2 regions of the Streptomyces sp. NPDC001492 genome follow, and region 2 is predicted to be linked to the other one. Evidence: predicted binding sites of a transcription regulator. Region 2 holds the regulator's gene; the other holds the start of a gene.
The links. Region 2 encodes HspR, which represses chaperone genes until heat shock. Its sites were predicted from a motif close to TTGAGNNNNNNNNNCTCAA; they were not measured.

Region 1: a site for HspR is predicted at 4,955-4,973, ahead of lon (endopeptidase La). Genes of this name have one in related genera too.

The regions. Positions count from the first base shown of each region.
Region 1 covers NZ_JBSFHW010000021.1:18,489-34,350, reverse strand. Annotated here, with positions in the region: gene ACWC1K_RS25645 (sensor histidine kinase) at 1-760, shown strand, start outside; gene ACWC1K_RS25640 (MarR family winged helix-turn-helix transcriptional regulator) at 890-1,381, opposite strand; gene ACWC1K_RS25635 (lysozyme) at 1,618-2,442, shown strand; gene lon (endopeptidase La) at 2,518-4,932, opposite strand; gene ACWC1K_RS25625 (rhomboid-like protein) at 5,214-5,981, opposite strand; gene ACWC1K_RS25620 (hypothetical protein) at 6,129-6,545, opposite strand; gene ACWC1K_RS25615 (hypothetical protein) at 6,542-6,916, opposite strand; gene ACWC1K_RS25610 (ATP-binding protein) at 7,001-10,447, opposite strand; gene ACWC1K_RS25605 (spermidine synthase) at 10,648-11,325, shown strand; gene ACWC1K_RS25600 (response regulator transcription factor) at 11,458-12,195, shown strand; gene ACWC1K_RS25595 (HAMP domain-containing sensor histidine kinase) at 12,192-13,298, shown strand; gene ACWC1K_RS25590 (multifunctional oxoglutarate decarboxylase/oxoglutarate dehydrogenase thiamine pyrophosphate-binding subunit/dihydrolipoyllysine-residue succinyltransferase subunit) at 13,591-15,862, shown strand, end outside.
Region 2 covers NZ_JBSFHW010000001.1:175,341-191,202, forward strand. Annotated here, with positions in the region: gene dnaK (molecular chaperone DnaK) at 1-681, shown strand, start outside; gene grpE (nucleotide exchange factor GrpE) at 678-1,337, shown strand; gene dnaJ (molecular chaperone DnaJ) at 1,371-2,561, shown strand; gene ACWC1K_RS00965 (heat shock protein transcriptional repressor HspR) at 2,567-3,013, shown strand; gene ACWC1K_RS00970 (PA14 domain-containing protein) at 3,089-5,476, opposite strand; gene ACWC1K_RS00975 (sugar ABC transporter substrate-binding protein) at 5,772-6,887, shown strand; gene ACWC1K_RS00980 (transglutaminase family protein) at 6,954-7,808, opposite strand; gene ACWC1K_RS00985 (alpha-E domain-containing protein) at 7,810-8,742, opposite strand; gene ACWC1K_RS00990 (circularly permuted type 2 ATP-grasp protein) at 8,739-10,283, opposite strand; gene ACWC1K_RS00995 (helix-turn-helix transcriptional regulator) at 10,551-11,597, shown strand; gene ACWC1K_RS01000 (LuxR C-terminal-related transcriptional regulator) at 11,560-12,534, opposite strand; gene ACWC1K_RS01005 (helix-turn-helix transcriptional regulator) at 12,555-13,568, opposite strand; gene ACWC1K_RS01010 (Rieske (2Fe-2S) protein) at 13,920-14,216, shown strand; gene ACWC1K_RS01015 (pyridoxamine 5'-phosphate oxidase family protein) at 14,392-14,805, opposite strand; gene clpB (ATP-dependent chaperone ClpB) at 14,935-15,862, shown strand, end outside.

The sequences.
Region 1 (15,862 bases), on a different contig from region 2:
CGCCCGCACGGCCGGACGCATCGCCCACGGCGACCTGGACGCCCGTATCGGCCCTCAGGGGCGGGACGAGATCGCCTGGCTGGCGGCATCCGTGAACACCATGGCGGACGCGCTCGGCGCCCGGCTGGAGGCCGAGCGACGGGTGACCGCCGACATCGCGCACGAACTGCGCACACCGGTTGCCGCCATGGTGACGGCGACCGGCCTGCTGCCGGCCCATCCGGCCACCGACCTGGTCGCGGGCGGGGTGCACAAGCTGCGCGGGCTGGTCGAGGACGTTCTGGAGGTTGCCCGCCTCGACGCCCAGGTGGCCTGTGTGGAGACCGAAGCCCGCCAGGTCAGCGCCATGGCCCGGCGCGCGGTCGCCGGACTGGAGGGGGTGGAGGTGCGGATCGTCGCGGACACGCTCGTGGAGACCGATCCGCGGCGCGTGGAGCGGATCCTCACCAACCTGGTCACCAACGCACTGCGGCACGGCGCCCCACCGGTGACGGTCGACGTGGACACGGACCACGACGGAGCGATCGTCCGGGTCCGCGATCACGGCCCCGGCTTCCCGCCCGACCTGCTGAGCGTCCTCACCGCCTCCGGCCCGCAGCGCTTCCGCACCGGCTCCGGGTCGGCGGGAACAGGCCTGGGCCTGACGATCGCCTCCGGCCAGACCCGCCTGCTCGGCGCCTGTCTCACCTTCCGCAACCATCCCGAGGGGGGCGCGGAGGCCACCCTGCGCCTCAGCGGGGGCGGCCCCGCCGACGCCTGAAGGGCGGCCGGGTGACCCGACCCGGACACGGGCCCGGACACCATCGCCACCGGCCAGACCCGCCTGCTCGGCGCCCGTCTCACCTTCCACAAACCACCCCGACGGGGCGGCCGGACGACCGGCGTCCGTCTACTTCTCCATGCCCCGGTTCAACTCCCCCAGCAGCCGCGCCAGTTCCGCCACCTCGCGCCGGTCCCAGTGGGCCAGCTGGCTGACGTACCGGGCTCGCCGGGCGTCCCGGACCCTGCTCACCCGGCGGTGCCCCTCCTCGGTGAGGTGGACCAGCCAGGCCCGTCCGTCCGCCGGGTCGGGCTCGCGGGCGACGAGGCCCAGGTCCTCCAGGGCGCGCAGCTGCCGGGACATGGTGGCCTTGCCCACGCCGATATAGGCGGCGAGCTCGGTGGCGCGCAGGCGGTCGTGCTCGTCGAGGCGTACCAGCAGACCGTACGCGGCGGACTCCAGGTCGGGGTGGACCTCGCGGGCCATCTCGCCCTGGCTGGCCCGGGCGCGCCGCAGCAGAACCGTCAACTCGCGTTCCAGGGACAGGTACTCCGGGTCGGCGCCGCTCGGTGCCGTCCGGTCCGAGAGCCGGCGCTCGTCCCCGTTTCCACCTTCGTGCACGTCAGCCCCTGCCTCGGTTTTCCCGATCCTGAAAGTTTCCGCCAGACCCCGTCGTTGCCGCAGCTCCTCAAGTATTTCGCAGGGCTAGACCAACGGCAGACTCCGGGCCCCCTTCCCACCCGCTCTTGTGCGTGCGTAGCTTCCTTACCAGGAACTGGCCGGCATGCCCACGCCAGCAGCACATCGGCACCTCAGCGCTTCCCCACCGAGCATCACCGAGCCCTCGGAGGCACGCTATGCCCGTGCACAGATCCGGATCGGTCCGCCCCCGGCGCCTCTTCCTCGCCGGGTTCCTGCTCGCCGCCCTCTCCCTCGCCCTGCCCTTCGCCGTCCCGGCCTCCGCCGCTGACGGACCCGCCCGCGGCTCCGCCCACATGGGCATGGGCGTCCTCGCCCACGACGGGCGGAAGGGCACCCCCGCCCCCACCGCCGTCACCCAGACGGAGGGCGTCGACGTCTCCGCCCACCAGGGCAACGTCGCCTGGTCGACCCTGTGGAGCAGCGGGGTCAAGTGGGCGTACACGAAGGCGACCGAAGGCACGTACTACACGAACCCGTACTTCGCCCAGCAGTACAACGGCTCGTACAACGTGGGCATGATCCGCGGCGCGTACCACTTCGCCACCCCCGACACCACCAGCGGCGCCACCCAGGCGAACTACTTCGTCGACCACGGCGGCGGCTGGTCCAAGGACGGCAAGACCCTCCCCGGCACCCTCGACATCGAGTGGAACCCGTACGGCGCCGAGTGCTACGGCAAGTCGGCGAGCGCGATGGTCAGCTGGATCGCCGACTTCCTGAACACGTACAAGGCGCGTACGGGACGGGATGCCGTGATCTACACGGCGACGAGCTGGTGGAGCGCCTGCACGGGGAACTACGGCGGCTTCGCGTCGGCCAATCCGTTGTGGATCGCGCGGTATGCGTCCGACGTGGGGACGCTGCCGGCGGGGTGGAGCTACTACACGATGTGGCAGTACACCTCGTCCGGCCCGACTGTCGGCGACCATGACAAGTTCAACGGGGCGCTGGACCGGGTCGTCGCCCTCGCCAACGGCTGATCCTCCCCGTGCACACTCGGCGAAGGCCCGAGCCTCCCTCACGGGACCCGGGCCTTCCCTATCCGATGGCGTCCGTCACGCCGCCACCGGAACCTCCGGCTTCGCGTCGCTCGTGGCGGGCGCGAGGGCCAGCTCCAGGACCTGGCGGACGTCGGTCACGGCGTGGACGTCCAGCTTGTCCAGCACCTCCGCCGGGACGTCGTCCAGGTCGGCTTCGTTGCGCTTCGGGATGATCACCGTGGTGACGCCCGCCCGGTGCGCGGCGAGCAGCTTCTGCTTCACACCGCCGATGGGCAGGACACGGCCGGTCAGCGAGACCTCGCCGGTCATCGCCACGTCCGTGCGGACCAGGCGGCCGGAGAGGAGGGACGCCAGGGCCGTCGTCATCGTGACGCCCGCGCTCGGGCCGTCCTTCGGGACCGCGCCCGCCGGGAAGTGGATGTGCACTCCACGGTCCTTCAGGTCCGCGACCGGCAGCTCCAGCTCGGCGCCGTGGCTGCGCAGGAAGCTCAGCGCGATCTGCGCCGACTCCTTCATCACGTCACCCAGCTGACCGGTGAGGGTCAGCCCCGCCGCACCCGTCTCCGGGTCGGCCAGGGACGCCTCCACGTAGAGGACGTCGCCGCCCGCTCCCGTGACCGCGAGACCGGTCGCCACGCCCGGGACCGCCGTACGGCGCTCCGCCGGGTCCTGGGCGGACTCGGGCACGTGGTGCGGCCGTCCGATCAGGTCGCGCAGGTCGCCGTCCGTGATGGTGAACGGCAGCTCCCGGTTGCCCAGTTCGTGCTGCGCCGCGACCTTGCGGAGCAGCCTGGCGATCGAGCGCTCCAGGGTGCGGACGCCCGCCTCGCGGGTGTACTCGCCGGCCAGCTTGCGCAGCGCGCCCTCGTCGATGGTGACCTCGTCCGGCTGCAGTCCCGCGCGCTCCAGCTGACGCGGCAGCAGGTGGTCGCGGGCGATGACGACCTTCTCGTCCTCGGTGTAGCCGTCGAGCCGGACCAGCTCCATACGGTCGAGCAGGGCCTCCGGGATGGCCTCCAGGACGTTCGCCGTGGCGAGGAAGACGACGTCGCTCAGGTCGAGTTCGACCTCCAGGTAGTGGTCGCGGAAGGTGTGGTTCTGCGCCGGGTCCAGGACCTCCAGGAGGGCGGCCGCGGGGTCGCCGCGGAAGTCCGAGCCCACCTTGTCGATCTCGTCGAGCAGGACGACCGGGTTCATCGAACCGGCCTCCTTGATGGCGCGGACGACACGGCCGGGCAGGGCACCGACGTACGTACGGCGGTGGCCGCGGATCTCCGCCTCGTCACGGACGCCGCCGAGCGCGACGCGGACGAACTTGCGGCCCATGGCGTGCGCGACGGACTCGCCGAGCGAGGTCTTGCCGACGCCGGGCGGGCCGACGAGGGCCAGTACGGCACCGCCGCGGCGGCCGCCCACGACGCCGAGGCCGCGCTCGCTGCGGCGCTTGCGCACCGCCAGGTACTCGGTGATGCGCTCCTTCACGTCCTCCAGGCCGGCGTGCTCGGCGTCGAGGATCGCCTTGGCGCCCTGGATGTCGTACGCGTCCTCGGTGCGTTCGTTCCAGGGGAGTTCGAGGACGGTGTCGAGCCAGGTGCGGATCCAGGAGCCCTCCGGGGACTGGTCGGAGGACCGCTCCAGCTTGTCGACCTCCTTGAGGGCGGCTTCCCGCACCTTCTCGGGCAGGTCGGCGGCCTCCACCCGGGCGCGGTAGTCGTCGGACTCCTCGCCCTCCTGCTCGCCGTTGAGCTCGCGCAGTTCCTTGCGTACGGCTTCCAGCTGGCGGCGGAGCAGGAACTCCCGCTGCTGCTTGTCGACGCCCTCCTGGACGTCCTTGGCGATGGTCTCGGCGACGTCCTGCTCGGCGAGGTGGTCGCGCAGGTGCTGGGTGGCCAGCTTGAGGCGGGCGACCGGGTCGGCGGTCTCCAGGAGCTCGATCTTCTGATCGGTGGTCAGGAAGGGCGAGTAGCCGGAGTTGTCGGCGAGCGCGGAGACGTCGTCGATGGCCTGGACACGGTCGACGACCTGCCAGGCGCCGCGCTTGCGCAGCCAGGCGGTGGCAAGGGCCTTGTACTCCTTGACCAGCTCGGTGACCTGGCCGGGCAGCGGCTCGGGCACGCTCTCGTCGATCCTGGTCCCCTCGACCCACAGCGCCGCACCCGGCCCGGTGGTGCCGGCGCCGATCTTCACGCGGCCGCGGCCGCGGATCAGGGCGCCCGGGTCACCGTCGGCGAGCCGGCCGACCTGCTCGACGGTGCCGAGCACACCGGTGCCCGGGTATGTGCCGTCGATGCGTGGCACCAGCAGGACCTTGGGCTTTCCCGGCTCGGAGCGGGCGGCGGCCTGGGCGGCCTCCACCGCGGCGCGTACGTCGGCGTCGTTCAGGTCCAGCGGAACCACCATGCCGGGCAGCACGACCTCGTCGTCGAGCGGCAGCACGGGCAGGGTGAGCGGTGTGGACGTCGATGCCATGATCTACCCTCCGGCAGTCAAGTTGAGTTATGCCGACTCAATGCATGGCGCTCCGCTAATGTTCCCGAGGCCCCGTTCGCTGTCAGCGATCACGGCGGTGAGGTGCGCGTCTGCTGGGGGCTGCCGCCCCCGGGCCCCCGCCTCTTCGGCCTGAACGGCCTCGTCCTCAAACGCCGGACGGGCTGAAACACCCGACGCCGGACGAGTGAAAAGCCCAACGCGGGACGGGCTGAAAAGCCCAACGCCCAGCGAGGTGAAAAGAATCCGCGGCCGAGCGGCAGTCAGGCCGTGGCCGTGCGGTACCAGCGGCGGATCATGGGCCAGGTCGCGATGCCTATGGCCAGGGAGATGAGGTGGCCCCAGTTGGTCATGGGGTCCGTGAACTCGATGAGGTCCTCGACCAGCATGCCGCCGAACAGGACCAGCACCGGCCAGCGCAGCCAGGGCGTGAGCAGCCCGGCCAGGGCTCCGACACTGGCGGCGACGCCGAAGCTGATGCCGTAGTCGAAGCGGTGCAGTGAGCTGTCGGGGAGGTGGCCGACGAGAACGGCCAGGCCGATGGGGACCTCGGTCGCGAGGGTGGCCAGGACATGGCCCAGCAGGAAGACGACGGCGGTGCGCGCCCCGCCTATCCGCCGCTCCAGCGCCGTCAGGACGAGCAGGAAGCAGATCACGTACGGCGAGGCGAGCCCGCCCGCGATCCACAGCGCGCTGGCGAGCAGCACCAGCACGGGCGTCTGCACGAGGTGTGCGACGTCCGTGCTGGATGCCTGGAGCAGGGTGTCGACGAGAGACGGGGCGGCGTACGTGGTGATCAGTGTGGTGAGCGCCAGGACCACCGCGTAGGCGAAGGTGAACGGCGTACCGGTGGGGGTCGGCAGGAGGCGCCAGGGGCGCGGGGTGCGGGCCGCGGGGAGGGGCACCTGCACGGTCGGCCCGGCGGCGACGGTGGCCGCGCCGCGCTGACGCGGCATACCGTCGAGGAGTTCGGACACGTCGGGAAGGGGCGCGACCGATGGTTCGTTCTCGGCCGTCGCGATGGGTTCCACGTTGCGGCGCTCCTTCCGTTGCGCCCCACCCTTCGCAACCACAGGGGCCCCTGTCTGTGACCGACGCCACGCGAGAGGCGATTCACAGCAACCTCTCATGCTTTTCCTGCGTCAGAGGGCAGCCCCCGCGTCCCGTTCCGGGCTTGTTCACGGCCTCAGCAGGTGGACCTCCCTCGCGTGCGCGGCCTGTGTCGCCGGGTCCCAGTCGCCGGTGCAGTAGATGGACGCCTCGCTGATGGCGCCGTCGCGGACGTCGGCGCGCATCAGTTCCCTGCAGTACCAGGTGCCTCCCTGCTCGTCCTCCCACTGCTCCTCGAACTCGAGGACGAGTCCGGTGGGCGTGGCGTCGACGCGGTGGCGCGGCACGGTGCCGAGGAAGGGGTGACTGCGGCGGCGGGCGGCGACGAGTTCCTCGCGGCCGGCGGCCTGCAGCCGCCACTGGGGAACGGTCAGGTCGAGGAAGACGTCGTCCGTGAACAGCCCGTCCGGGGCCGTGTTGGTCTCCAGGAACCGGACGAAGAGATCGGCGAGTTCCTTCACGCGGGTGTCGGTGCCGGTCGTCATGACTGCGCTCCCGCGAGGTTGCGGCCGACGACCTCCATCGTGCGGTTCAGCTCGGCAGTGGGGCTGAACTCGACGATCTCGGTGCCGGCGAAGATCAGCGGGAGGTGGCCGGGGGCGCCGTAGTAGGCGTCGCCGGCGTGGAAGACCTCGTCGTGGTCGGCGTACCGGAACACGATCTTGCCGGAGACGACCTGGCCCCAGTGCGGGCACTGGCAGCGGTCCTCGGGCAGGCCCCGGAAGAGCGGGGCGGGGTCCATGTCCTGCTTCATCGACTCGTACGCGACGGTGTACGGGCCGAGCTGGGCGTAGCGTCCTTCGATGACGGGCTCGTCGACCTTGAGTTCGGCCTCGGCCTTGGCGGTGCGTGGCATGGTGTCCTGCCTTCCCTGGGTGTGCCGGCTCGGGTACTTCACCCAGGGGGCGTGAGATCGGACGGCACGGTGTGGGGCGGGGCCTCACAGCCGCCACTCGGGCGTGTGTTCCGGCTGGTAGACGCAGAGGGTGCCGGTGTGCAGGGCGGTTTCGAGATGCCGGCCGAGTTCGGGGTGGGCGGCGGCGATGCGCCGTACGGCGGCCCGGATGCGGGCGGTGACGGTGGTGCGGGCGCGCTCGGCGTCCGATCCGGTACGGCGGACCCGGCCCCCGATGCCGTACGCGGCCGCGAGCTGCCCGACCAGGGCGTCCCGCTCGACGGCGATCCGCTCCGAACGGCCGGCGTCCCCGGCCTCGTCGGCGTCCCGGGCCTCCTCCTCCAGCTCCCGCAGCCTGCGCCGGTATGCGGCCCGTGCGGTGGCGTCGACCACCTCGCCGGTGTCGCCCTGCGGATGCAGTCCCTCGACGTGCTCCCCCCTGCCGCCCGGTGCCGCCAGCTCGACCGCGGGCACGGGCGTGCCGGGACGCGCGAGCAGGACGGCGATGTCGTTCAGCCCCTTGCTGTCGGGCAGGCGTATGGCGTGACCGGCGTAGCGGAGGTGCCACAGGGGGCCTTCGCGCTGGAAGAGGGCGGAGCCGGAGGTGTCGGACGGGGTGTCGGCCTGCTGCCCGCTGTCCCGCTGCCTGCCGGTCGTCTCACCCGCTATGCGTTCCGTCAGCGCGACCGCGCCCGCCGCCGCGGCCGCCCGCAGTGCCCTCTCGCGGTGCTCGCGGGCGCGGTCCGCATCGCCCATGGCCGCTGCCAGCAGCGCCAGATGGCGGTCGACCGGGCCGCGTACCGCCGCGCCGATGCCCTCCACGGCGAACAGGCCGGCGTACGGGGCGAGGAGGTCGTAGAGGACGGGCGCGCAGGGGTGGGAGCCCACGGCGGCGACCGTCTCCGCGGCCTGCGCCAGCATCGGCAGCCACTCGCTGTCCCGGGGCGCACCGCCGAGCCGGGGTGCGACGGCCGACAGACGGCGCGCGGCCTCGTCGAACCGTCCGAACTGTGCCGCCACGAGTGCGAGGCTGACGCGGGGCCAGAGCATCGGGGAGCGTTCCAGCATGGTCGCCTCCGCCCGCACCCGCTCCAGGCCGGCCGCGTCGCCGGTCTCGGCGTACAGGCACCAGCGCTGGGTTACGGCGAGCATGGCGGCGTTGGCGCTGCCGGCCCTGCGGCCCAGGTCCTCGACCTCGTCGAGCGCGGCGGCGCAGTCCTCGTACCGGCCCTCCATCAGGGCCCGCGCCCCCTGCCACAGGGGCACGTACCAGGCGTACAGGGGTCGCCGCAGCGGTCGTACGGCGTTCTCGTACGCCACCGCCTCCGCGTCGGCCCCGGCGAAGTCGCCGGTCTCCATCAGCGCGACCAACCGCAGCCGCCGGCCGAGGAGTTCGAGCACGGGGTCGCGCAGGTCGCGGGCGGTGGTCACGATCCGCGTGGACCAGTCGAGCCGGTCGCGGCAGTGGCCGGGGCCGGGCCGGGCGTCGCACAGCGCGGCCAGGGCCGGGCCGAGGGCCGCCGGATCACCGGCCTCTCGTGCGGTGCGGACGGCCTCCTCGGCGAGGGCGATGCGGTGCTTCTCCGGTTCCACCAGCCCGGCGGCGAGCGAGAGCCGTGCGGTGACGGCGGCGCGCAGGGCCGCGTATGCGGGCTCGGCGGCGAGCGCGGCGCGGGCCTCGGTCAGCAGGTCGAGCTGCTCACGGTCCTCCAGGTCGACCTCGAACCCGACGGGCCCGGTCCCGAGCCCCAGCGCGGCCCTGGCCAGCAGATCGGCCCGACCGGCCTCCCGCGCCAACCCGGCGGCCCTGAGCAGCGCGGCCCGCGCGGCCTCCCGCTCCCCGGCCCCGAGCCGCGCGGAGCCCAGGCCGAGAAGGGCTTCCACAAGCTCGACGCGGTCCCCCTGCCCGGTGCCGCGCTCCTCGTCACCACCACGCCCGGACCCGCGACCGCCCCCACCGCCATCCGCCCCGACTTCCCCGCCCCCCTCGACACGACCCCCCGAAGCCCTCCCCGACCCACGACCACCCCCCGGAGTCACAGCCCCTCTGCCACCACCACCGGCCCAGCCAGACCCGCGACCGCCCCCACCGCCATCCGCCCCGACTTCCCCGCCCCCCTCGACACGACCCCCCGAAGCCCTCCCCGACCCACGACCACCCCCCGGAGTCACAGCCCCCCTCCCACCACCACCGGCCCCGACAGCACCCCCGTCCCACACCTCCACCGCCCGCTCGTACCACCGGGCCGCATCCTCGAACGCGAACAGGGCCTCCGCGCGGGCCGCTGCCTCGCGGGCGTATCTCGCTGCTTCCGCGGCCTGTTCGGGGCCGGAGAGCAGGAGGTGGTGGGCCACTTCCGCCGGGCCGGTGTCGCGGCCGCGGCGGGCGTATCCGGCGAGGACCTCGGCGGCCGTCCGGTGCAGGTCGGCGCGTTCGGCCGGGGCGAGGGTGTCATGGACCGCGTCCCGGAGCAGGTCGTGCCGGAAGGCGCCCCGGTCGGCCCCGGCCTCGCCCAGCAGCCCGGCCCCGGCGGCCTCCCCCAGCAGTGTGCGCAGCTCGCCCAGCGGCACCTCCGCGGCCTCGGCGAGCACATCGAGCCGGAACCGGGTGCCGAGGACGGCTGCCACCTCCAGCACGCGCGCGGCCCGCGGGGTCAGGTCGTCCATCCGGTCCCGTACGGCGGCCCTGATGGCGACCGAGGGGACACCGGGGCCGCCCCCGTCCCCGGGCGGCGCGGCGCCCCAACTCCCGGCCCGCAGCAGCTCGGTGACGAAGAACGCGTCCCCGCCCGTCCGCCGTACCAGCGCACGCACCACATCCGCCTCCGGTGCGGCCCCCGTCACCGCCTCGACCAACACCGCCACGTCCCGCTCCTGCAAGGGCCCGAGCCCCAACGCCCGCCCCCGCCGCAGCAGTTGAGCCCGGGCCCATCCGTCGTCCCCCCAAGCCGCATCCTCGTCCCGAGCCGTCGCCAGCAGCAGGACCGGGCAGCTGCGGGCCGCGTCCGCGGTCTCCAGCAGCAGCCGCAGCGAGGAGGCGTCGGCGGCGTGCACGTCGTCCAGCACCAGGAGCAGCGGGCGGCGGCGCGCGGCGGTGGCCAGGAGTTCGGAGACATCGCCCGCCAGCCGCAGCCGTGCGGTCTCCGGGTCCGCACCGCGCAGGGCGCCGCCCGCCGCGGCCGAGACCAGCGCCCGCAGCGGCGGCGACGCGGCCACCAGCCGTCCACAGGCCACATCCTCCGCGACCAGTTCCCGCAGCAGCCGCGACCAGGGCCGGAAGGCCCGCCCGGCGGTCTCCGGCGGACACCAGGTCCACAGGACGCGAAAGGCACCGGCGTGCGCCGTGACCTCCTCGGCGGTACGGGTCTTGCCCGCGCCGGCGGGCCCGGTGAGGGTGACGAGCCCTCCCCGGCCGGACGCGGCGCGCTCCAAGGCCCCCCGGAGCTCACCGAGCACGTCCTCGCGTCCCACGAACGGGTAATTCGCGGCCATGCAGCCACCCCGCACTTCTCGCAGGCCCCGGCTTCACCGGCGCCCCGAAGGGGCGAGGGGCCGTGACATCAGCGGCTCCGCCGCGGAGCGCTCTGCTTCGAGCGTAGGCCCGCCCCGCAGCAGGCGCGAGGCGCGCGACGCCTCGCGGCGCCCCCGGTAATTCCCCTGGCCGTCAACCCGAGTTCGTGGAGGATGGGGCCATGACCGCTACCTACGACACCCCTGTGGTCCTGGACCGTCGCGAGGGCCCGTACGGCGAGGTCGTGCTCCGCCGGCACGGCGAGTTGCTCCAGATCATCGCCAACGGCTGCTTTCTGATGGACACCTCGGACGGCCGCTCGGAGCGGCTCCTCGTGGACGCAGCGCTCAACGCCCTGGGCCCCCGCGGGGCGCCGGACGTGCTGATCGGAGGCCTCGGTGTCGGATTCTCGCTCGCGCATGCGGCGGCCGACCCCCGCTGGGGCGCGATCACGGTCGTGGAGCGCGAGCGCGCGATCATCGACTGGCACCTGAACGGCCCCCTCGCCGCCCTGTCGGCCCAGGCCGTCGCCGATCCGCGTACACGGATCGTGGAGACCGATCTGATCGAGTACGTCCATGAGACATCCGCCACTTATGACGCCCTGTGCCTGGACATCGACAACGGCCCCGACTGGACCGTCACCGAGGGCAACGACGATCTCTACTCACCCGTCGGACTGACAAGCTGCGCAAGGGTGTTGAAGCCGGGCGGGGTGCTGGTGGTGTGGTCCGCGCAGCCCTCTCCGGATTTCGAAGAAACCTTGCGGAATGCCGGGTTCCAACAGGTGCGTACCGAAGAGATCCCGGTTGCCCGTGGCGTTCCCGACGTTGTGCACATCGCCCTCCGACCTGGATAGCCGTGGGACGGTGACTCCCCGTACTCTGCTTCTCTGGCGCAGATCATTCAAGCGTCAATCGCAAGCATGCGCAGGCATGAGCCAGGTAACGGATCACCCCACGGATTCCGGAAAGCAACTCAGGGGCGGGCGATGGAGCAGACCCACACATCCCACAACGGCACGACGGCGACCCCGGGCGCGCAACGCAGGGTCCTGGTGGTCGAGGACGACGCGACCATCGTCGACGCCATCGCGGCCCGCCTGCGCGCAGAGGGTTTCCTCGTGCAGACCGCGGGCGACGGCCCGGCGGCCGTCGACACCGCCGAGGCCTGGCAGCCCGACCTGCTGATCCTCGACATCATGCTGCCCGGCTTCGACGGCCTGGAGGTCTGCCGCCGTGTGCAGGCCCAGCGCCCGGTGCCGGTGCTGATGCTGACCGCGCGCGACGACGAGACCGACATGCTGGTCGGGCTCGGCGTCGGCGCCGACGACTACATGACCAAGCCCTTCTCCATGCGGGAGCTGGCCGCACGCGTGCATGTGCTGCTGCGCCGGGTGGAGCGGGCCGCACTGGCCGCCGCGACGCCCAGAAGCGGCATCCTGCGCCTGGGCGAGCTGGAGATCGACCACGCCCAGCGGCGGGTGCGTGTGCACTCCGAGGACGTGCATCTGACGCCCACCGAGTTCGACCTGCTGGTGTGCCTCGCGAACACCCCGCGCGCGGTGCTCTCCCGTGAGCAGCTCCTGGCCGAGGTGTGGGACTGGGCGGACGCCTCCGGCACCCGCACGGTCGACAGCCACATCAAGGCGCTGCGCCGGAAGATCGGCGCCGAGCGGATCCGCACGGTGCACGGCGTGGGCTACGCGCTGGAGACCCCGACGCCATGAGCGGCGATCCGGCCGGCCGGAGAAGCCCCGGGGAGCCCTGGGGCGGCGTGAGTCCGTTCTCGATCAAGACGAAGCTGGGCGCCCTCGTCGTCATCGCGGTCCTCATCACCACCGGGCTGATGATGATCGCCATGCGCACGGCGACCGAGCTGCGCTTCATCACGGTCTTCTCGATGATCGCCACACTGCTCATTACGCAGTTCGTGGCCCATTCGCTCACCGCGCCACTGGACGACATGAACGCGGTCGCCAAGGCCATCTCGCACGGCGACTACACCCGCAGGGTGCGCGAGAACCGCCGTGACGAACTCGGCGACCTGGCGCAGACGATCAACCGCATGGCCGACGACCTGGAGGCCCAGGACCGCCAGCGCAAGGAGCTGGTGGCGAACGTCTCGCACGAGCTGCGCACACCCATCGCGGGCCTGAGGGCGGTGCTGGAGAACATCGTCGACGGTGTCTCCCCTGCCGACCCGGAGACCATGCGTACGGCCCTGAAGCAGACCGAGCGGCTCGGCCGGCTGGTGGAGACGCTGCTGGACCTGTCCCGGCTGGACAACGGCGTCGTACCGCTGCGCCGGCGGCGCTTCGAGGTCTGGCCGTACCTCTCGGGTGTGCTGAAGGAGGCCAACATGGCCGTGCCCGCGCGCGCGGGCATCGCCTCCGGCTCCGGCAGCCACACCCGCACGGACGTCCATCTGCACCTCGACGTGTCCCCGCCGGAGCTGACGGCGCACGCGGACCCCGAGCGGATCCACCAGGTAGTGGCAAATCTCATCGACAACGCGGTCAAGCACAGCCCGCCGCACGGCCGTGTGACCGTGAAGGCACGGCGCGGGACGCTGCCGGAGTCGCTGGAGCTGGAGGTGCTGGACGAGGGCCCCGGCATTCCGCGCTCGGAGTGGCACCGGGTCTTCGAGCGGTTCAACCGCGGCGGCGCGGGCGCCTCCAACGGGCAGGGCGGCGACGGCGGTACGGGGCTGGGCCTCGCGATCGCCCGCTGGGCCGTCGACCTGCACGGTGGCGGGATCGGAGTGGCCGAATCCGAGCGGGGCTGCCGGATTCTCGTCACCCTCCCGGGAGAGACATCCGTTCAAAGTTGACGTAAAGTCCGAGCCGGAGCCTCAAGATCCACCGGGGTCCGCACGGACGGACACGTGTGATCAGGCACCCGCCCTGCGCGCTGAGCGTGCAGGGCTCGCGTCGGCGTATCCCGCCACCCCCGCTCCGTACCGGAACCGCGTTTGTTTCCCGCCATTTCCCGGCCCGAAACGCGGTTTCCGATGTGACTTACACGACGATGAACCTGCCCGGCCTGACCTTCTGGGTCTTGGGGGCGTAGCCTTTATTCCCGCTGTCCATCACCTTGTGAAGCGGAAGAGGGCGGTTGCCGCCGTGTCGCCACAGTCCCCCAGTAACTCGAGCATCTCGACCGACGCAGACCAAGCGGGCAAGAACCCCGCTGCGGCGTTCGGCCCCAACGAGTGGCTCGTCGACGAGATCTATCAGCAGTACCTCCAGGACCCGAATTCGGTAGACCGAGCCTGGTGGGACTTCTTCGCCGACTACAAGCCGGGCGCGGCTGCCGCCTCGGCCCCGGCGGGTACTGCGGCCGCGGGGGCCGCAGAGACCACCACCCCGGCACCCGCCCCGGCGGCGCAGGCCCCGGCCGCCCCCGCGGCTCCCGCGCCGGCCCCCGAGGCCCCGAAGCCCGCGGCCGCCGCTCCGGCGCCCGCCCCCGCGAAGCCGGCCGCCGCGGCTCCCGCCCCGGCTCCGGCGAAGCCCGCCGCCAAGGCCGCGCCCGCGACCGGAGCCGCCGACGGCCCCGAGCTGGTGCCCCTGCGCGGTCCCGCCGCCGCCGTCGCGAAGAACATGAACGCCTCCCTGGAGCTGCCCACGGCCACGTCCGTGCGCGCGGTCCCGGTGAAGCTGCTGTTCGACAACCGCATCGTCATCAACAACCACCTCAAGCGCGCCCGGGGCGGGAAGATCTCCTTCACGCACCTGATCGGCTACGCGATGGTGCAGGCCATCAAGACGATGCCGTCGATGAACTGGCACTACGCGGAGAAGGACGGGAAGCCCACCCTCGTCAAGCCGCCGCACGTCAACTTCGGCCTCGCCATCGACCTGGTGAAGCCCAACGGCGACCGCCAGCTGGTCGTCGCGGGCATCAAGAAGGCCGAGACGCTGAACTTCTTCGAGTTCTGGCAGGCCTACGAGGACATCGTCCGCCGCGCCCGTGACGGCAAGCTGACGATGGACGACTTCACCGGCGTCACGGTCTCCCTGACCAACCCCGGCGGCCTCGGCACCGTCCACTCGGTCCCGCGTCTGATGCCCGGTCAGTCGGTCATCATGGGCGTCGGTTCCATGGACTACCCGGCGGAGTTCCAGGGCACCAGCCAGGACACCCTGAACAAGCTCGGCATCTCGAAGGTCATGACGCTCACGTCGACCTACGACCACCGGGTCATCCAGGGCGCCGCCTCCGGCGAGTTCCTGCGGATCGTCGCGAACCTCCTGCTCGGCGAGAACGGCTTCTACGACGAGATCTTCGAGGCCCTGCGCATCCCCTACGAGCCGGTCCGCTGGCTCAAGGACATCGACGCCAGCCACGACGACGACGTCACCAAGGCCGCCCGCGTCTTCGAGCTGATCCACTCCTACCGGGTCCGCGGCCACGTCATGGCCGACACCGACCCGCTGGAGTACCGCCAGCGCAAGCACCCCGACCTGGACATCACCGAGCACGGACTGACGCTCTGGGACCTGGAGCGCGAGTTCGCCGTCGGCGGCTTCGCCGGCAAGTCGATGATGAAGCTGCGCGACATCCTCGGCGTGCTGCGCGACTCGTACTGCCGCACCACCGGCATCGAGTTCATGCACATCCAGGACCCCAAGCAGCGCAAGTGGATCCAGGACCGGGTGGAGCGCCCGCACTCCAAGCCGGAGCGCGAGGAGCAGCTGCGCATCCTGCGCCGGCTGAACGCGGCGGAGGCCTTCGAGACCTTCCTGCAGACGAAGTACGTCGGCCAGAAGCGCTTCTCCCTGGAGGGCGGCGAGTCCGTCATCCCGCTGCTGGACGCGGTCATCGACTCCGCCGCCGAGTCCCGTCTGGACGAGGTCGTCATCGGCATGGCCCACCGCGGCCGTCTGAACGTGCTCGCCAACATCGTCGGCAAGTCGTACGCGCAGATCTTCCGCGAGTTCGAGGGCAACCTCGACCCGAAGTCGATGCACGGCTCCGGCGACGTGAAGTACCACCTGGGCGCCCAGGGCACCTTCACCGGCCTGGACGGCGAGCAGATCACGGTCTCGCTGGCCGCGAACCCCTCCCACCTGGAGACGGTCGACCCGGTCATCGAGGGCATCACCCGCGCCAAGCAGGACATCATCAACAAGGGCGGCACGGACTTCACCGTCCTGCCGGTCGCCCTGCACGGCGACGCGGCCTTCGCGGGCCAGGGCGTGGTGGCCGAGACCCTGAACATGTCGCAGCTGCGCGGCTACCGCACCGGCGGCACGGTCCACATCGTCATCAACAACCAGGTCGGCTTCACCGCCGCCCCGGAGTCCTCCCGCTCGTCGATGTACGCGACGGACGTGGCGAGGATGATCGAGGCCCCGATCTTCCACGTGAACGGCGACGACCCGGAGGCCGTGG
Region 2 (15,862 bases):
ACGATCCCGACCAAGCGGTCCGAGATCTTCACCACCGCCGAGGACAACCAGCCCTCCGTGCAGATCCAGGTCTACCAGGGCGAGCGCGAGATCGCGGCGTACAACAAGAAGCTCGGGATGTTCGAGCTGACCGGTCTGCCGCCGGCCCCGCGCGGTGTCCCGCAGATCGAGGTCGCCTTCGACATCGACGCCAACGGCATCATGCACGTGACCGCGAAGGACCTGGGCACGGGCAAGGAGCAGAAGATGACCGTCACCGGCGGCTCCTCGCTGCCGAAGGACGAGGTCGACCGGATGCGCCAGGAGGCCGAGAAGTACGCGGAGGAGGACCACGCCCGCCGCGAGGCCGCCGAGACCCGCAACCAGGGCGAGCAGCTCGTCTACCAGACGGAGAAGTTCCTCAAGGACAACGAGGACAAGGTCCCCGGCGAGATCAAGACCGAGGTCGAGGCCTCCGTCGAGGAGCTGAAGACCGCGCTCAAGGGCGAGGACACCGCCGAGATCCGCACCGCCACCGAGAAGGTCGCGGCCGTCTCGCAGAAGCTGGGCCAGGCCATGTACGCCGACGCCCAGGCCTCGCAGGCCGCCGGCGGTGCCGCGGGCGCCGAGGCCCCGAAGGCCGACGACGACGTGGTGGACGCCGAGATCGTGGACGACGAGCGCAAGGACGGTGCCGCGTGACGGAGGAGACCCCGGGCTTCGACGAGAAGCCCGACGTCCCCTCCGGCGCCACCCCCGACGACGCCGAGCCGCAGGCCGCCTCCCCCTCCTCGGGGGAGGGGGCGGCCCCGGCCGGGGACGCAAGTGCACAGATCGCCGGTCTGACGGCCCAGCTGGACCAGGTGCGCAAGGCGCTCGAAGAGCGCACCACCGACCTCCAGCGGCTCCAGGCCGAGTTCCAGAACTACCGCCGCCGGGTCGAGCGGGACCGGATCACGGTCAAGGAGATCGCCGTCGCGAACCTCCTGACCGAGCTCCTGCCCGTGATCGACGACATCGGCCGCGCGCGGGACCACGGCGAACTCGTCGGCGGATTCAAGTCCGTCGCGGAGTCGCTGGAGACCGTGGCGGCGAAGATGGGACTGCAGGCGTTCGGCAAGGAGGGCGAGCCCTTCGACCCGACGATCCACGAGGCCCTGATGCACTCGTACGCGCCGGACGTCACGGAGACGACCTGCGTGGCGATTCTGCAGCCCGGGTATCGCATCGGCGAGCGCACCATCCGCCCCGCGCGGGTGGCCGTCGCCGAACCGCAGCCCGGCGCCCAGACCGTCAAGGCCGAAGAAGCGACCGAGGCGGCCGACGACAAGGAGAGCGGTGGCCCGGACGAGGGCTGAGCTTGAACCGATGAGAAAGGAGGGGCGTCGAGGATGAGCACCAAGGACTTCATCGAGAAGGACTACTACAAGGTCCTCGGCGTCCCCAAGGACGCCACCGAGGCCGAGATCAAGAAGGCCTACCGGAAGCTGGCCCGCGAGAACCACCCGGACGCCAACAAGGGCAACGCCAAGGCCGAGGAGCGCTTCAAGGAGATCTCCGAGGCCAACGACATACTCGGCGACCCCAAGAAGCGCAAGGAGTACGACGAGGCACGCGCCCTCTTCGGCAACGGCGCCCTCTTTGATAGGGGGGGTCGCCCCGGGCCGGGCGGCGCAGGCGGCTCCTTCAACTTCGACCTGGGCGACCTCTTCGGAGGCGGCGCCCAGGGCGGGGGTTCCGGAGGCTTCGGCGGCGGAATCGGTGACGTCTTCGGGGGCCTGTTCAACCGGGGCAGCTCCGGTACGACCCGGGTGCAGCCCAGGCGCGGCCAGGACATCGACACCGAGGTCAGCCTCAGCTTCACCGAGGCGATCGAGGGGGCGACGGTCCCGCTGCGCATGTCCTCGCAGGCGCCCTGCAAGGCCTGCTCGGGCACCGGCGACGCCAACGGCAACCCGCGGGTGTGCCCGACGTGCGTCGGCACCGGCCAGGTCGCGCGGGGTTCCGGCGGCGGCTTCTCGCTCACCGACCCCTGCCCGGACTGCAAGGGCCGCGGCCTGATCGCGGAGAACCCCTGCGAGGTCTGCAAGGGCTCGGGGCGTGCCAAGTCCTCGCGCACCATGCAGGTCCGCATCCCGGCCGGGGTGTCGGACGGCCAGCGCATCCGGCTGCGCGGCAAGGGCGCACCGGGCGAGCGCGGCGGCCCCGCGGGCGACCTGTACGTCACGGTGCATGTCGACGCGCACCCCGTGTTCGGCCGCAAGGACGACAATCTCACCGTCACCGTCCCCGTGACGTTCGCGGAGGCGGCGCTCGGCGGCGAGGTCAGGGTCCCCACCCTGGGCGGCCCGCCCGTCACCCTGAAGCTGCCGCCCGGCACGCCCAACGGCCGCACCATGCGCGCCCGCGGCAAGGGCGCGGTCCGCAAGGACGGCACCCGCGGCGACCTCCTGGTCACCGTCGAGGTGAGTGTCCCGGCGGACCTGACGGGGAAGGCTCGTGACGCACTCGAGGCGTATCGCGAGGCGACCGCGGGCGAGGACCCGCGGGCGGAGCTGTTCAAGGCCGCGAAGGGAGCATGACCAAGATGGACGGCCGTCGACGCAACCCGTACGAGCTGACCGAGGAAACCCCGGTCTACGTCATCTCGGTGGCGGCCCAGCTCTCCGGCCTGCACCCGCAGACCCTGCGCCAGTACGACCGCCTCGGCCTGGTCTCGCCCGACCGCACCCCCGGCCGCGGCCGCCGCTACTCGGCCCGTGACATCGAACTGCTGCGCACCGTCCAGCAGTTGTCGCAGGACGAGGGCATCAACCTGGCGGGCATCAAGCGCATCATCGAACTGGAGAACCAGGTCGCCGCGCTCCAGCAGCGGGTCGCCGAACTCCAGGCGGCGGTCGAGGGCGCCGCCGCGGCCATGCAGCAGCGCGAGGCGGCGGTGCACGCGTCGTACCGCCGCGATCTGGTCCCGTACCAGGAGGTCCAGCAGACCAGCGCGCTGGTGGTGTGGCGGCCGAAGGGGCGCCAGGACTGAGCAGATGAGAAGGGGCCCGGAGGTTCGCTGAGAACCTCCGGGCCCCTTCTCATGTCACGGTCCGGGCGGGCAGGGTCAGTTCTCCCAGATGCCGTACGCGGCCGACCGTGTGTCCGCCTCCGCGCCCGAGGCGTCCAGACGGATCACGCGGTAGTAGTACAGGCTCAGCGCGTCCTCGTGGACCGTGGTGTCCATGTAGAACGTGGCGTCGCCCGTCGTGCCCTCGGACAGGGTGACATAGGCGGACGTGGCCGGGTCCCAGCGCTCCACGCGGTAGGAGGCGTACTGGGAGCAGTCACCGAGGCCGTTGCTCTCGTTGCAGCCGACGTACAGCTCCGGGTAGTTGTCCCCACGGACCTCCGTGCCCGTCCAGCCCGGCGGCCGGGTGTCGGGCAGGGTGACCGTGATGTCGGCCGTGTGCCAGAAGTCCGGCCCCTCGTCCCAGAGGGCGTCCACGGCGGCCACCCGGTAGACGTGCGCCGCGCCGTCCGGCACGGTCGGGCAGAGGATCTCGGTCTCGGCGAGCGACTGCCCCCTCCAGCAGTTCCGCTTCCAGACGGTCTCGCCGGTCTCCGGGTCGGTGGTGCCCTGCCACACGTAGTACGTGAAGACGTCGTCGTCGGCGGGCGGGGTCCAGGACAGGCGTACGCCGAGCGGGACCTGTTCGGCGGTCAGGTTCTGCACCGGGTCAGGACGCTTGGTGTCCGGGGTCGTCTCGGTGGCCGCCGGACCGGGCCGGGAGGCGTGTCCGTACGGGTCGACGGTGACGACCCGGTACTCGTACCTCGTTTCGGAGGCGCCGGAGACGTCCTCGCAGCTGCCGCGCAGCACCTGGCGGCCGGCGTAGGACGGGGCGTCGTCGCTCGCCCACCACCAGCTCACCGAGGGAACCGTGCCGTCGGGCCCGCACCTGTCCACGACGGTCGTCTCGCCGGTCACCGGGTCGGTCCGCTCGATCCGGTAGGTGAGCAGCGGGGCGGTGTCGTGGGTCCACGGGTCGGCGCTCGCCCAGGAGACGTACACGCCCTTGGCGGAGCGGGTCGCGGTGGTCTGGTACGGGGCGATCGCCTCCGGCCGGTCCGCCATGCGCAGGGCGACCTCCACCGGTGCGGAGGCGTTGCCCTTGGCGTCCTGGGTGCGGACCGCGTACCGGTAGGAGTCGGCGGCGGCGAGCAGCTGGCGCGGCACGACATCGGTCACCGTGGTGGTGCCCGAGGCGCCGGGCAGCGCGTCGCGCCAGCCGCCGGACGCCGGGTCGTACTGGAGGAGTTCGTACCGCGCGGCCCCGTCGACGGCGGACCACACCAGGTGCGGGACGCCGGCGCGGTACTCGACCCGGGCGTCGGCGGCGGTCGCCGGCGGGGTCATGTCGAACGTGGTGAACGTGGTGGCCGCCGAGTACACGGACCAGTTCCCGACGGCGTCCCTGGCCCGGCCCCGATAGGTGACCTTGCTGCCGTCGGCGCGCTGACCGGTGTCGCAGGTCGCGCCCTTGGTGCCGGTGTAGACGGTGGACCAGGCATGGGTGGCCGGGTCGAGCCGCTGGAGCTCGTACAGCGCGATGTCGGCCGCGTTCTGCGCGGTGGTGACCAGCTCCGGGCCCGCGTAGGGCTGGTCGGCCGGGCAGACGTCCATCTCGACGAACGGCGCGGCGGGCGGCGTCTTGTCGACGGTGGTGACGGGCTGGTCGGCGCTGCCGGTGGAGGTGTTGCCTGCCTTGTCGTAGGCGCGGACCTCGTAGGAGTACGTCGCGCCGGTCGGGGGCGGGGCGTCGGTGTACGAGGTGCCCGTGGTCGTGGTCAGCCGTGTCCAGGTGCTGCTGCCCTTGAGCCGGCGGTAGACCTTGTACCCGGCGAGGTCCATCTCCTTGTTCTTCGCCCAGGAGACCTTGGCCTTGCGGGTCGTGGTGTCGTACGACACCGACGCCCCGGTCGGGGTGAGGGGCCTCACCTTGTCGACGTCGGCGGAGGTGCGCGGCTTGTAGGCGAAGGAGACGTTCGCCGTGCCCGTCCAGTTGACGTAGTCGACGCGCAGGGTGTGCCGGCCGGAGGGAATCGTGATGTCGACGGTCTTCTTCACCGTCGTGGACACGTTCTTCCAGAGGTCGACCTTGCGTACGCCGTCCAGGTAGACGCGGATGCCGTCCTGGGCGGCGACCGGCAGGGCGAAGGGGCCGCCCGAGCCGAAGTCCCTCGTCACCGTCCAGCGGACGCCGAAGTTGTCCCTCGGCAGACCGGAGGCCGGGGCGCCGGTCCCCCAGTTCTGGTCGATCGCCCCGTCGCAGTCCGTCTTCTTCGGGGTGCCGGAGAACGACGTGTTCGCGAAGAACTGCCGCGTGTAGACGGGCGAGGCGCAGGTGGTCGCGGCGGTGGCCGGAGCGGCCGTCGCGGAGAGCAGACCGGCCGCGGTGGCGAGCACGACGGCGGTCGTGGCCGCGGCGGTCGTGGGTCTGGCTGGGTTCATTCGGTCCTCTGGTCGGGATGGGAACGGCTGATGCAGGCTGCCGTGATCACGACTCGTGAGGAATCACGTTGGTTGTACGGATCTTTGCCTGCCGATTGCCTGCGGTTGCATGGAGAGTCCGTAAAGAACCTTTGGAGGCGTTTCCGTCAGGTCTTTACACGGTCGGCGGAGTGTTGCGTTGCGCACTCGTTAAGTAGTTGCGCTTGACGCCTGGGGGCCGCTCCGCGTTGTCTTTTCAGTCACCTGGGTCGCACGTTGCGCCCGCGTCCGGAAGACACCAGAAGTGAGCTCCTCCATGCGTTCCACGCGTCGTACCGCCCTCGTTGTGGCAGCGTCCACGATGACTCTGTCGCTCTCCGCCTGCGGCGTGCTGAACGTGTCGGGGGACAGCAGCTCGGCGAGTCCCACGAAGGGCAACGACGTCACCGTCGGGCTGCTGCTGCCGGAGACGGCCAACACGCGGTACGAGGACTTCGACTACCCCATCATCAAGAAGCAGGTCGCCTCGCTCACCAAGCAGCTGGGCAAGGTCGACTACCAGAACGCCGGGCAGAACGCGGCCAAGCAGGCGGCCCAGATGCAGAAGATGATCGACAACAAGGTCGACATCATCCTGCTGGACGCCGTGGACTCGCACGCCATCGCCGGTGAGGTGAAGAAGGCGAAGGACGCCGGTATCCCGGTCATCGCCTACGACCGGCTGGCCGAGGGCCCGATCGACGCGTACATCTCCTTCGACAACGAACTCGTGGGCGAGGTCCAGGGCCGCACCCTGCTGGAGGCGCTGGGCAGCGGGGTCGACACGTCCGACAAGATCGTCATGATGAACGGCTCGCCCACCGACCCGAACGCCAAGCAGTTCAAGGCGGGCGCCCTGTCCGAGCTCAACGGCAAGGTGACGATCGCCAAGTCGTACGACACCACGGACTGGGACCCGAAGAACGCCCAGGCCAACATGAAGGCGGCCATCGAGGCGATGGGCAAGAACAACATCGCCGCCGTCTACTCCGCCAACGACGGCATGGCCGGCGGCATCGTCAAGGCCCTGGAGGACGCCGGTGTCACCAAGCTGCCGCCGCTCACCGGGCAGGACGCGGAACTCGCGGCCGTGCAGCGGATCGTCTCGGGCGAGCAGTACATGAGCGTGTACAAGTCGTACCCGCAGGAGGCCGCGGCGGCCGCGCAGATGGCGGTGGCCAAGGTGCAGGGCAAGGAGATCGAGTTCGACGCCCTCACCCAGGACACCGTCGACAGCCCCACCGACAAGGGCATCCCCGCGCAGCTCGTCACCGTGACCGCGCTGACGAGGAAGAACATCAAGTCGACGGTCGTCGCGGACGGCATCTACAAGGTCTCCCAGATCTGCACGTCGAAGTTCGCCTCGGAGTGCGCGGCCATCGGCCTCAAGTAGCCAGGGGCGGGCGGTACTCGAAAGGGCCGGGGCGGCTGCGCCCCGGCCCTTTGCCGTGAGTGGTGGTCACCCCACCCGCGTGAACACCACCGACACGTCCGGCGGGCCGCCCGCCACGCCCCGGTAGATGCCCTTGTGCGGGGTGACGTCGTCGTAGTCGCGGCCGCGGGCCACCACGACATGGGACTCGTCGGCACGGGTGCGGTTGGTGGGGTCGTAACCGCACCAGTCGCCCGCCCAGTACTCGATCCAGGCGTGGCTCTGCCCGGCGACGGGCCGGTGGAGCTCGGCCTCGCGCTCCGGGTGGAGATAGCCGGAGACGTAACGGGCGGGCAGGCCCACGCCCCGCAGCAGCGCGACGGTGAGATGGGTGATGTCCTGGCAGACGCCCGCACCCTGCTCCCAGGCCTCCGCGGGCGAGGTGTTCACGCTGGTGGCGCCGGGCAGGTACGACACCCGGTCGGCGACCAGGGCGGAGACCGCGACCGCCGTCTCGTGCGGATCGAGGCCGGCCGCCGCCTTCCGGGCCTTCTTCACCAGCTTCGCCGGGACCGTCGTACGGCCGGTGGGGCTCGCGAACTCCAACAGACGCGAGTTCGCGATGCGTTCGGCCACCTCGGCCCAGGTGGGCGCGGGCGGCAGCGCCTCCGGCGGGGACGTCTCGACCAGGCTGGAGGCGGTGATGGTGAGGTCGCCGTGCGGGTCCATCAGGTCGAAGCCGGTGACCTGGGTGCCCCAGTAGTCCCAGTACGACCAGGTGGAGGCCGTGGGGTTGACGGTGACCCGCGCGTCCAGGGTGGTCTGGCCCGGGAGCGTCAGCGGGGTCATGCGGACCTCGTTGTGCGAGGAGGCCGCGGGCTGGGCGTAGGAGACCCGGGTGGTGTGCTCGATACGGAGGCGGCGTGCGCGTTCGGCGGTCATCTCACGCTCCTTCCTGGGCCCACTCGATGGGCCCCTGGTACGGGAAGAACCGCTCGGCCACCGCGTCCGCGGACGCCATGCAGGCCTGCTGCAGGTCGCCGAGGAGCACGGGCAGCTGGTTCTCCAGAGCGTGCGTGTCCAGATACTCGAGACGGGTGCGCAGCCGCCCGATGGGGCGGCGCGCGGGGTCCTGGCGGGGGCGGCCGAGCGCGGTGAGGCACTCCTCCGCCGTGGTCAGCGCGTGCAGCGCCGAGCGCGGGAAGTCCCGGTCCAGGAGCAGGAATTCGGCCACCCGCGGGGTGTCGCCGAAACCGCCGTACACCCGGGCATACGCCTCATCGGCCCCCGAAGCGCTCAGCAGCGTCGGCCAGTCGGGCGCGTGCGCGGCGTCAAGGACACGCACCGACAGCAGCCGTACGGTCATGTCCACCCGTTCCAGGCTGCGCCCCAGGACCACGAACCGCCAGCTGTCGTCCCGGCTCATGGTCGAGTCGGCGAGCCCGAAGAAGAGCGCGGCCCGGCGGCGCACCAGCTCCAGATAGGCGTACGGGCCGGTACGGCGGGCCGCCATCCGCTGGTCGGCCAGCGCGTGCCAGGTGGAGTTGAGGCACTCCCACATCTCGGAGGAGATGGCCTCACGGGCGCTGCGCGCGTTCAGCCGGGCGGCGCCCAGCGCCCCCTCGATGGAGCCCGTCGAGTGGGCGTCGAAGGCCAGCTGGTCCAGGACCTGCTGCATGTCGCAGGGCCCTGCTCCCGCGTCCATGCCGAGGATCGCGTACAGCGACCGGCAGGCCGCGTCCTCGTCGCGCCAGGGGTCCTCCAGCAGGCGGTGCAGATACGCGTCGAGGATGCGGCCCGTGGCGTCGGCGCGCTCGACATAGCGCCCGGTCCAGGTCAGGGCCTCGGCTATCCGGGACAGGATCACGTCGTTCACTGCTGCTGGGCCCCTTCCTGTACGACGGCGTGGGAGCCGTCGGGTCCGAGCCGGCGCGGGGCGACGGAGGGGAGCACGGCGGCCGGTTCGGGCGCCGGCTGCTCGGCGGGGCCCTCCGCGATCACCCAGGTGTCCTTGGAGCCGCCGCCCTGGCTGGAGTTGACGATCAGGTTGCCCTCCTGGAGGGCGACACGGGTCAGCCCGCCGGGCAGCACCCAGACATCGTTGCCGTCGTTCACGGCGAACGGCCTGAGGTCGATGTGACGGGGCGCCAGGCGCTCGCCCGCGAGGGTGGGGGAGGTGGACAGGGCGACGGGCCGCTGGGCGATGAAGCCGCGCGGGTCGGCGATGACGGCTTTGCGAGTGCGTTCGATGGTGTCCTTGTCGGACTTGGGGCCGATCACGATGCCCTGCCCTCCGGCGCCGTCGACGGGCTTGATGACCAGCTGGTCGATCTGGTCGAGGACCGCTTCCAACTGCCCGGGCTCATCGGGCCGGTAGGACTCGACATTGGGGAGAATCGGTTCTTCGGAGAGGTAGTAGCGGATCAGGTCAGGGACATAGGTGTAGAGCAGCTTGTCGTCGGCGATCCCGTTGCCCACGGCGTTCGCGAGTGTGACGTTGCCCGCCATGGCGGCGCCCATGATGCCGGGGCAGCCGATCACCGAGTCGGGGCGGAAGTGGAGCGGGTCGAGGAAGTCGTCGTCCAGGCGCCGGTATACGACATGGACGGGCACCTCGCCGCGCGTGGTGCGCATCCACACGCGGTTGTTCCGGCAGACCAGGTCGTGCCCCTCGACCAGCTGCACGCCCATCAGCCGGGCGAGCAGGGCGTGTTCGAAGTAGGCGGCGTTGCTGGGGCCCGGCGTGAGGACCACGACCCGCGGGTCCTGCACCCCGCCGGGAGCGGCGGCCCGCAGCGCGGCGAGCAGCTTCTGCGCGTACCCGTCGACCGGCACCACGTGCTGTTCCGCGAACAGGGACGGGAAGATCCGGGTCATCGCCCGGCGGTTCTCGATGACGTAACTGACCCCGCTGGGCACCCGTACGTTGTCCTCCAGCACCCGGAAGTCCCCGGCCTCGTCGCGCACGAGATCGATGCCCGCGACGTGGATGCGGACACCGCCCGGTGGCTCGACGCCCTGGGCCGCCCGGTGGAAGTGCGGGGAGTTGAGCAGCAGCCGCCAGGGCACCACGCCGTCCTCGAAGGCGCGGCAGTGCCCGTAGGCGTCGGCGAGATAGGCCTCAAGGGCCCTGACTCTCTGGCTCACCCCGCGTTGTATGAGATCCCATTCGAGGGCGTCGAGGATGCGGGGCACCAGGTCGAGCGGCCAGGGCCGCTCCTCGCCCGCGAAGGCGTAGGTCACGCCGCGGTCCGTGAACGCCCGGGCCATCTGGTCGGCCCGGAACCGGAGTTCGCTCGGCTCGATGGGCTGTAGTGCCGCCAGCACCGGCTCGTAGGCGGTCCTGACCTCACCCGGCCGCTCAAACATCTCGTCCCACGCGTCGGCCAACGCGTATGCGTCAAATATGTCCGCCATGAGGGGACGTTAGAGGCGGGGTGTAACGGGGTGATCACTGGCTCATTTCCGGGAGCTTGCGCGGCTCTTCGCGGGTTGTCGCCGGCCTGCCGCGCCGGTTTTCCGCGGCCGCGTCGTGGTTGCCCGCGCCCGTGCGGCGAAGCGGCAAACCGACACGGCCCATCCCCTTACGGGGCGCTCGGTTCGGGCCGAGCCGTGTTGCGGAGCTGGTCCGGGCCGCGCATAGTTGCGCTGCGACAGACGGTGGAACCGGGGGTGGGATGGGCGATGGCCGGGCACGGGACGGATGAGCATCCGCACGGTGCCGACCGGCTGTGCGACGCCGGGGACCGCGTGTACTCCCGGGCCGTACGGCGGGGCCGGGTGGCGCGCCGGGACGCCGAACCGGTGCCGTGCCTGCTGGAGCTGGCCCTGCTGCACCCGGACCCCGACGACATGGACTGGCTGGTCCCGACGTCTCCGCAGGAGGTCATGACCAGACTGCTGCGCGGGGTGTACGACGAGGTCAGCGCGAGCCAGCGGCGGGTGGGCGCGGCGGTCTCCGCCGTCGAGCGGTACGCGGGCCTGGGCCCCGCCACGCAGGCGGGCCCGGGCGCCGGGGAGGGCGCGGCGATCCGCGTCCTCGACGGGCTCTCCCGCATCCAGGACGCCATGGACAAGGCGACGGAGGCCTGCACCACGGAGGTCCTCACCGTCCAGCCCGGCGGCATCCGCCCCGAGCACGAACTCACCGAGGGCCTGCACCGGGCGCTCGCGCTGCGCGGGCGGGGCGTGCGGATGCGCGACCTGTACACCCATGTGGCCCGGCACGGGCAGGGCCTGCTCAACTACCTTGAGCTGATGGGCGGTTCGGTCGAGGCCCGCACCCTCGACGAGGTCATCGACCGGCTGATCCTCTTCGACCGCACGGTGGCGTTCATCCCGGCGAACGCGGACCGCACCCTGGCGCTGGAGCTGCGCCACCCGGCGCTGGTCGAGTACCTGGTCACGGTCTTCGACCGGCTGTGGCGCCTGGCGATCCCGCTGACCGCGCCGCTGCCCGACACCGGCATCGAGGGCATCTCACACCGGGAGCGGTCCATCGCGGCGCTCCTCGCGGAGGGCCACCAGGACGCGGTGATCGCGGAGCGGCTCGGCATAAGCGTGCGCACCTGCCGTGCCCATATCGCGCGGCTCTCCGAGACTCTGGGCGCGGCCAGCCGCACCCAACTCGGCGTCCGTATCGCCCAGGTGGGCCTCGACGGGCCCCGCCACCCGGCGGACGCCGCCCCCTCCGTCACCCTTCCTGGTCAAGAATCCCCGACTGTCCGATGAGATAGCCGAGCTGCGCCCGGCTCTGGCTGCCCAGGGTGGCGGCCAGTTTGGCGATGTGGACGCGGGCGGTGCGGATGTTCATGCCGAGGCGGTCGGCGATGACGGCGTCGGTGAGGCCTTCGACGAGGAGGGCGGCGATGGCGCGTTGGCGGGGGGTGACGCCGTTCAGGGTGGGGTGGCGGACAGCCTCAGGGTGCATGGGCGTGGCGAGGCGCCAGAGGCGGTCGAAAACCGTGCCGAGGAAAGCGACGATGACGGGGTGGCGCAATTCCAGAGCCAGCGCACGGTCCTCGCTGGCGGGGATGAAGGCCGTGGTGCGGTCGACGACGATGAGGCGGTCCGTGACTTCGTCGAGTGTGCGGGCCTCCACATCGCCGTCCAGCTGCTCGTACCGGGCCATGATGGTGGGCGAGTGGCGGAGGGTGTGCTGGTAGAGGGTGCGGATACGGCCGCCGCGGTCGAGGAGGGCCTGGTCGCGGGCCAGCGCCTCGGCATTCATCTTGGGCGGTCGGTGACCGTGAGGCTGAATGGTCAGCAACTCGCCGGAGTCGGCCATGGCTTCGTCTATGGCCCGCCCGATGCGGCCGTACCCACTGAGGACGGTGACGGTAGGGGCTTCGGCCGCTCTCGTATAGCGACCGCCGATCCGCAGGAGCGGCTCGAACGTGTCGGCCAGCCGCTGTTCGCGGCGCCGCTCCAGGGCGATACGTTCCCCCGTGGTCCGCAGCAACCGGTGGAGCGCCACGGCGGGTGCGACCGGCTCCAGCCTGTTCAGGTCGGCCACAGCAGGGTGCAGGAGGCCGAAGTCGACCAGGCAGGGGACGGCTTCGGCGTCGGTGCCGGTGACGTGGCCTTCACGTAGGGCGCGTTCGTACAACTCAGTGCCTGCCGGGCACAGGTCCTCGGGTCCGTGTTCCGGATGCCTCGCCGGGGGCACCGCACTTCCTTTCGCTCGGGTCACTTCTCGGGGTTCAGGATTCCTGACTGTGCTATCAGGAAGCCGAGTTGGGCCCGACTGCCGCTGCCCAGGGCCGTGGCCAGCTTGGCTATGTGGGCGCGGCAGGTGCGGACGTTCATGCCCAGGCGGCGGGCGATCGCCTCGTCGACGTGGCCTTCCACGAGCAGCTTGGCTATGGAGTGCTGGATGTCGGTGATGCCGCCGGCCGCGGGCTCGTAGGGGGCGCCCGCGCTCAGCGGGACGGACCGGCCCCACATGAACTCGAAGACTCTGACCAGGTAGCGGATCAGGCCGGGATGGCGGAGCTCCAGGGCGACCTGCTGGTCGTCGCGGGCGGGGATGAAGGCGACGGTCTCGTCGCAGACGATGAGGCGTTCCACCACCTCGTCGATGGTGCGGTACTCCACCTTGCCGTTGGAGAGCTGGGCCACGTAGGCCAGCTTCTCCGGGCTGTAGCGGGCCGTGTGCTGGTACAGCGTCCGGATTCGCACGCCGCGTTCGATCAGCGGCTTGTCTCGTTCCAGCCCCTGCATGAGGCTGCGCTCGGAGAAGCGGTCGTCGCTCGGCTGGATGGTGAGCATCTCGCTCTGGCACTGGGCGGTGGCCAGGTTGAGTGCCGCGTTGATCCGCTTTCCCCCCTCCAGCACGGTGATCGAGTTGTCGGTCACCGCGGCCTGGGTGCTGAGCGCCAAGAACGGCTCGAATGCGTGCGCGAGCTCGATGGACAGCCGGCGGCGCTCTGTGATCTCGCGCTCGATGGGGTGCAGCCGCTCGGCCAGGGCGGCGAACGGCGGCACGGGCCGCAGCCAGTCCGCATCGTCCGGGTCGGGGTGGAGAAGGGCGAACTCCATCAGGCAGGGGGCGGACTCCACCTCTGCTCGGGCGATCCGTCCCATGCGCAGGGCGTTCGCATAAAGTCGGCCACCCTCCTCACAGATTTCGGTCACCGCATGGGGATGCGCCGCCTTAGTCTGATTTGCCACGAAATCTCCACCCCCCAGGGTCCTGAACATGCAGGAACATGATGCATCGATCCTGTGGCCATGACGTGTTCGAATGAGCCATCGTCTTATCCGACGGGGGAAGAGGAGACTTTCAAGTGAGGACGAAGCCGACTATGCGGAACAGAATGCTTCGCTCGGTGCTTGTTGCCGCCCTCTCCGCCGTCGTGGGACTCGGAGTACTGGGCGGTACCTCCCACGTGAGGGAGAACACTCGAGCGGACTCCCATTGGCCGGCGGCCGCCCAGTCCGTCACGCTTGCGGACTCCCATTGGCCGGCGGTAGTCGAGTCCAGCACTGAAGACAGCGCCGGGAGCTGACGACGTGACTATCCCACCGGACGACCGCTCCTTCCGCCGCGAAATGGCCACGGCCTACCGCTCCGGCTGGCACTTCATCGACCTTGTCACCGCGATCCCCCACGCCGGTGACTCGCTGATGGTGACCGTCTTCGGTGAGCCGGTCGTCGTCACGCGGGACGAGGACGAGGACGTACGGGCGTACCGGTGTCTGCGACGGCCTCGGGGGGCGCCGCAGCCAGTGCGATGTGCCATTCGGTACGGAATGATCTTTGTGAATCTCGACCAACGAGACCACCGGCTGGTGGAACCGGAAACCCCCGATGTTCGGACCATCTCAGCCACCCCCCGCAGTGCCTGACGCGAATCCCCCGTCGTAACAGTTCGCTCAGGCGCTTCCCCCCGCAGCGGCGTCACCGTGACCTGAACACGGTGACGCCGCTGCAGTTTTGCGGGACATTTCCGGGTATCGGCAGAGTGGGCCGCCGATGAGCACTGGCCGAAAACGGTCCCTGCCGTCACGGCGGCCACAGCCGTCATACCAGGCCCATCGCCCGCGTCAGCTCGATCTCGATCACCACACGTGACGGGTTCGGGCCGGGCGTGCGCCGGTAGCGCTCCGCGTACCGCCGCACCGCCTCCGCGACCCGCTCCGGCTCGGCCCTTACGACGGCCAGGCCCTCCAGCGTCGCCCAGCGCCGGCCGTCCACCTGGCACACCGCGACCCGGGCACCCCCGTCGCCGGCGGCCAGCACGTTCAGCACCTTGGCGCTCGTCCGGTTCGTGATCACCCGGGCCAGACCGGCGCCCGGATCGTAGGTGACCCCGACCGGCACCACGTGCGGGCTGCCGTCCGGGCGCGGGGTGGTCAGCGTGCACAGGTGCCTTTCCCGCCAGAAGTCGAGGTACGCGGCGTCGGGGGCACCCGGGTCCTGCGCATAGGTCGCCATGGCCCCGGAACTTAGCCTCCGTACCCTCCCCGACGCCTCCTTGAGTGGAATAGACTCAACTTTGTGTACGCTGACCGAGTCAGTACTGGACTTGTGGCGGACGGCTGACCTCAGGAGGAGAACGCGACAGTGGACGCCGAGCTGACCAACCGGAGCCGGGACGCCCTCAGGGCGGCCGAGCAGCGGGCCCTGACCGAGGGGCACGCCGACCTGACCCCGGCACACCTGCTCCTGGCCCTGCTCCAGGGTCAGGACAACGAGAACATCACCGACCTGCTGGCCGCCGTCGACGCCGACCAGGCGGCCGTACGGGCCGGCGCGGAGAAGATCCTCGCCGGGCTGCCCAGCGTGACCGGCTCGACCGTCGCGCCGCCGCAGGCCAACCGCGAGCTGCTCGCCGTGATCGCGGACGCCGCCGAGCGCGCCCGGGACCTCGGCGACGAGTACCTCTCCACCGAGCACCTGCTCATCGGCATCGCCGCCAGGGGCGGCGCCGCCGGTGACGTACTGTCCGGGCAGGGGGCCGGTGCGAAGAAGCTGCAGGAGGCCTTCCAGCAGGCGAGGGGAGGACGTCGGGTGACCACAGCCGACCCGGAGGGCCAGTACAAGGCCCTGGAGAAGTTCGGCACGGACTTCACGGCCGCGGCACGCGAGGGCCGGCTCGACCCGGTGATCGGCCGGGACCAGGAGATCCGCCGTGTCGTGCAGGTGCTGTCCCGCCGTACCAAGAACAACCCGGTCCTCATCGGCGAGCCCGGCGTCGGCAAGACCGCCGTCGTCGAAGGACTCGCCCAGCGGATCGTCAAGGGCGACGTACCGGAGTCCCTCAAGGACAAGCGGCTCGTCGCGCTGGACCTCGGCGCGATGGTCGCGGGCGCGAAGTACCGTGGCGAGTTCGAGGAGCGCCTGAAGACCGTCCTCGCGGAGATCAAGGACTCCGACGGCCAGATCATCACCTTCATCGACGAGCTGCACACCGTCGTCGGCGCGGGCGCCGGCGGCGACTCCGCCATGGACGCCGGCAACATGCTGAAGCCGATGCTCGCGCGCGGCGAGC